DNA from 2 places in the Paenibacillus phoenicis genome. Region 1 is predicted to be linked to the other one. Evidence: riboswitches for the same ligand, from Rfam matches in the RefSeq annotation. Region 1 holds a riboswitch; the other holds the start of a gene.
What was found. Region 1 has a riboswitch for glycine ahead of gcvT (glycine cleavage system aminomethyltransferase GcvT). Riboswitches for the same ligand answer to the same signal wherever they lie in the genome.
Positions count from the first base shown of each region.

Region 2: it holds a riboswitch for glycine, as region 1 does, so the genes downstream of both, sdaAB (L-serine ammonia-lyase, iron-sulfur-dependent subunit beta) here and gcvT (glycine cleavage system aminomethyltransferase GcvT) in region 1, are expected to answer to the same signal.

Region 1 covers NZ_JAYERP010000001.1:1,583,810-1,586,198, forward strand. Annotated here, with positions in the region: gene mtnB (methylthioribulose 1-phosphate dehydratase) at 1-371, shown strand, start outside; gene gcvH (glycine cleavage system protein GcvH) at 475-870, opposite strand; glycine riboswitch at 1,116-1,214, shown strand; glycine riboswitch at 1,215-1,334, shown strand; gene gcvT (glycine cleavage system aminomethyltransferase GcvT) at 1,425-2,389, shown strand, end outside.
Region 2 covers NZ_JAYERP010000001.1:147,627-150,015, reverse strand. Annotated here, with positions in the region: gene sdaAA (L-serine ammonia-lyase, iron-sulfur-dependent, subunit alpha) at 1-252, opposite strand, end outside; gene sdaAB (L-serine ammonia-lyase, iron-sulfur-dependent subunit beta) at 270-941, opposite strand; glycine riboswitch at 1,105-1,231, opposite strand; gene U9M73_RS00595 (S8 family serine peptidase) at 1,728-2,389, shown strand, end outside.

The DNA of each region.
Region 1 (2,389 bases):
ACCGGATGACCGGCTGCGGCGCGATCGCGCACGTACATACGACGTTCAATAATGTGCTCAGCGACTATTTCGCAGCGGATGGCGGCGTCCCACTCAAGGGAAACGAACTGCTCAAAAGCCTAGAGATATGGGAGACGCAAGCGGAGATCCGAGTGCCGATTCTGCCAAACGCCGCCGAGCTCCCTGCCATCCTCAAGCAAATCCCGGGCAGTCTGGATACAAGTGTGCCCGCGTTGTTGCTGCAAAATCACGGGATCTATGCCTGGGGGGCTAACATCACCAAGGCCAAGCGCCATCTGGAAGCGCTGGAGTTTATGTTTGAAGCGCTGTACCGTTCCCTGCTGTTGCCCCCCAAAGGGCATCATGCCTAAAAAACAACTCGCGACAAGCGATAGCGGAGTTATGCTGACCGAACATCAGCGGCTTCCGCGATTACGCTGACCGCGAGTTTCTTACTTTGCCCGAAATCTTGCTTTATCTCTCGATAAATTCCGCATACGCCTTCGCGTCCATCAAATTCGCCAGCGCGACGTTTGCGTCTTCCTTCAAACGAATGTGAACCATCCAGCCCCCGTCGTACGGCTCTTCATTCACGAGCTCCGGCGCGGTATCCAGCTCCCGGTTCACCGCCAGCACAGTCCCGCTGACCGGCGTAAACAAATCGGCGACCGTCTTAACGGATTCGATCGTTCCGATGCCTTCCTGCGCTTCGAATTCCTGCCCCGGTTCGGGCAGCTCCACGAACACGATGTCGCCCAGCCGATGTTGGGCTACGTCGGAGATGCCGATCTTCACCGTCCCATCCCCCAAATCAAGCACCCATTCATGCTCATCGCTGTACAACACGTTTTCCCTGATCTCACTAGCCAAAGCTTGCTCCTCCTCTTTCGGATGATCTAGCATACCTTACACATTGTGAATTATCTATCTTCGTATTTCCCTCGTTCAGATTATTCCAAACCTAGCTCTTATGTCAATATTATTAACACATTTGATAGAGTCTAGCAAAATGTAAGCGTAGCCTTTTCCAGTAAACGAATTTAATTAAAATTATTATGATAACTTTATTGACATCTAGGCGGTTTTTGAGTATTAATGAGATGTGTAAGCTGCGGTTGATGGCAGGGGGAGAGATTACAATTACCGTATTGTAACGCCGAAGGAGCAAGCCGCGAAGCGGTGAATCTCTCAGGCAAAAGGACCTCTGCCGGACGCAACTCTGGAGAGCATTCACGTAGAGGTATCCTCTACGTGAATCACCCAAGGGGAAACCTGCGCGAGCTTCGAGCCTTAGCACAGGGTAACTCTCAGGTACAAGGGACAGAGCCGGGAAGAACCGTTAGGTAGGCTAGCGGGTTTTCTTTGGCCTGTCCTTTTTGCTGTTCTCAAAAATTGGCCGATCCGGCCCTTACGAGGTGATGGCAATGTCCGAATCCGCATTGCGGCGTACGCCGCTCTATCCCGGATATGCGCGTTATGAAGGAGTCCGCTGTATCGATTTCGGCGGTTGGGAGCTGCCGGTGCAGTTCAGCGGCATCCAGAAAGAGCACGAAGCCGTGCGCGAGCGCGCCGGTCTGTTTGACGTATCGCATATGGGCGAATTTTTCGTGGAGGGCCCTGAGTCGGAACGCTTTTTGCAACACATGACAACCAACGACGTGACTCTGCTTCAGCCGGGGAAAGCCCAATACACCTTGCTCTGCTATCCCGATGGCGGCGTGGTGGACGATCTGTTGATCTATCAACTGGATGAAGGCAAGTACATGCTGGTGGTCAACGCCTCGAATATTGAAAAAGACTGGGACTGGCTGCAGCAGCACCTTCCTGCTGAAGGTGTAACCATGCGGAACGCATCCGACGAGACGGCGTTGCTTGCCGTTCAAGGGCCGCTGGCCGCCTCCCTCCTCTCCCCTCTTAGCGAAGGGGAGGATCCAGGGGCCTTGCGTCCGTTCACATTTATCCGGGAAGCGCGGATTGCCGGCATACCTGCCTTGCTGTCCAGAACCGGGTATACCGGCGAGGACGGATTTGAGTTGTATGTAGCAGCCGAGCAAGCGCAAGCGCTTTGGGACATACTGATGGAGGCCGGGGAGAGCCATGGCCTTCTCCCGGCCGGGCTGGGCGCTAGAGATACGCTGCGCTTCGAAGCTTGCCTGCCTCTGTACGGCCAGGAATTGGGACCTGAGATCACCCCGCTCGAAGCGGGCTTAAACCGATTCGTGAAGCTGGAGCAAGGCGACTTCATCGGCCGCGATGCATTGATCAAACAACGGGATGAAGGCATCCCTCGCCGCCTCGTCGGCCTGGAGATGATCGATCGCGGGATTCCGCGTACGCATTACCCGGTGTTTGCCGAAGGCTCTGAGGAACCGATCGGAGAAGTCACGAC
Region 2 (2,389 bases), 1.4 Mb from region 1:
CTCACTGCGATTGCGGTAAGCCTCCACCCTTTTGGCATCGCCGCCGGTCAGCCCGCTTGTGGAGACGATATCCTCCGTCAGCCCCTTATGCACCGCCGTTTTCATGATTTGGTAGTATTCGTTCATGGCGGCCAAAATTTCTTCCTCCGATTGCCCGCTCTCTTCCACCTGGTCCTGAATCATAATGCTGGAAATCGTGCGAGATTCCCGCTCACAGAGCTGGGCCAGCTCACGTAAATTTTTAAAACGCATCGTGCTCCCTCCTCATTTTACTTCGTCAGATCAATATAGGACACTTGGCTGACATGCTCCAACGCACGGATCGCCTCCACTAATTCCGGCGGAATGGACGAATCGGCTTCCACAACAGTCAGTGCCTCAGCGGTCCGCCCTTTCCGATCGGTAATAATGTAGCCGATATTGACGTTCTCCCGGCTGAACAAGGCCGTAATCCCTGCCAGTACCCCTTGCCGGTCTGCGTGGGAGATGACCAGCGTCGGCAGCTCGCCTGAGCATTTCACCTCAAAACCGTCGATGTTGCGAATGACGATCGTCCCTCCGCCAATGGATGCCCCCATGACCTCGATATGACTTCCGTCTTGGCGGGTTAGTTTTATTTTTACCGTATTCGGATGGGCCCCAGGCAGGACTCCGGTGGCAAACACCACCTCAATCCCCTGCTTTTCAGCGTCCTGCATCGACTGGCGGATTCGCTCGTCGTCCGTACGGTAATCCAGAATGCCGCCAACGATGGCCAGATCGGTACCGTGCCCGCTGTACGTTTCGGCAAAGGAGCCGTAGAAACAAATCTCCGCCTTGACCGGCGCGGTTCCGAGCAGCTGACGGGCAAATCGTCCAATCCGTACAGCCCCGGCCGTATGTGAGCTGGAAGGCCCAATCATCGCCGGACCGATAATAGAAAATACGCTTTTAAATCGCATCGCTACATCTTCCCCTCATTTTTTCTATGACGAAAAAGAGACAGAGCAAAAAGGCTGCTGCCTTTCGCTCTGTCCCCGTTACCTGAAAGTTTAATGTTCCCGGTTCAACTTAACATCCGGGTCCATGTACCTCTTGGGTGGCTGTTCGCTCTCTCCAGAGTGGCGTCCGATCATGGTCCTTGTACCTGAGAGATTCGGCTGCCGGCTGCAGGACCGGCCCTTGCTCCTTCGGTGCCGCTAAGCTGGCGTCCCTTTTCGGATCAGCCCGCGGACTCTCCCATCATCCTCATTCGCCGATATGAATTTGTGCTTAATGTAAACCGAAGCTAGCAAGATGTCAAGATATCTTACATAAATTCCGGTGGTTCACGTTGAATTCTAGTTATTTTTTCCTATTTTTATAAGAAAATATGTATATTTTACTCATCCACCCACTTGTATACCTGATTTTACAGATATATACTGTCCGTAACAACCCCAGATTTTACCTTATTTTATGAATTGTTGAAAAATAAGGTGCGCTCCGTGTTAACTTATCTTCACTCTATGACCCCTGCTAAACTAAAACGATTCTCTCCACAGCATTGGCTTCAACTCACATCCACATCCACCATGACTTACTTACACCCGCTTCCACTATTTTACATGAAGGAGGTGATGTACCCAAGAGGCACTTGCTTCAATTTTTGTCAGGCGTAATGCGTCCGGACTCAGCTATTCGTTTCTCCGGGCGGCCGTCACAGGATGGATGTTGGGCTTAAAACTTAATCAAAGGGAGTGAAGAAGTTGATAAGTCTCAAGAGATTTCGCAAACCTTTCTCGCTTGGCATGTCGATCCTTCTTGCGTTAACTCTCGTTCCCGTCGCCTCCGCCAGCAGCAGCAGCGTATCGGGACAAAGCAGCCTGAGATCGAGCGCGCCCCAAGTGGCCGAAGCCAAGATCGACGCTAAATTGCAGACCCAGTTTAAGCAAGACGACTTCGTCACCTACCTGGTCAAACTCAAGGAGCAGACCGATACAACTTCGGTCGCCAAGCTGGCTCTTCAGAAAGCCCAGCTGGAGAAATCCACTCCTTCCGCCGCGAAGCTGTCCGTACGGACTTCCGTTGTCAGCGCCCTGCGCGAAACGGCCTCCCGCACCCAATATGCGCTGGAGGAATACTTGCGGAAAGCCCAGCAATCCGGAGAGGTGAAAGACTACAAAAGCTACTTTATCGTAAATGCCATGGCGGTGACAAGCTCGAAAGAAGTACTGGAGCAAATCGCCCTTTTCCCCGAAGTGGAGAAAATTCTGCCGAATGAAGAACGACATCTGCAAAAGGTTGAAATCCACAAAGATGCGGCTGCAGAGCCTGCCGTGAAACCGGTCGACGAAATTTCTTCTTCGCTGGGCGGCACAAGTCAAGCTCCCTCCGACGTTACTCCAAGCAGCGTCGAGTGGAACATCGC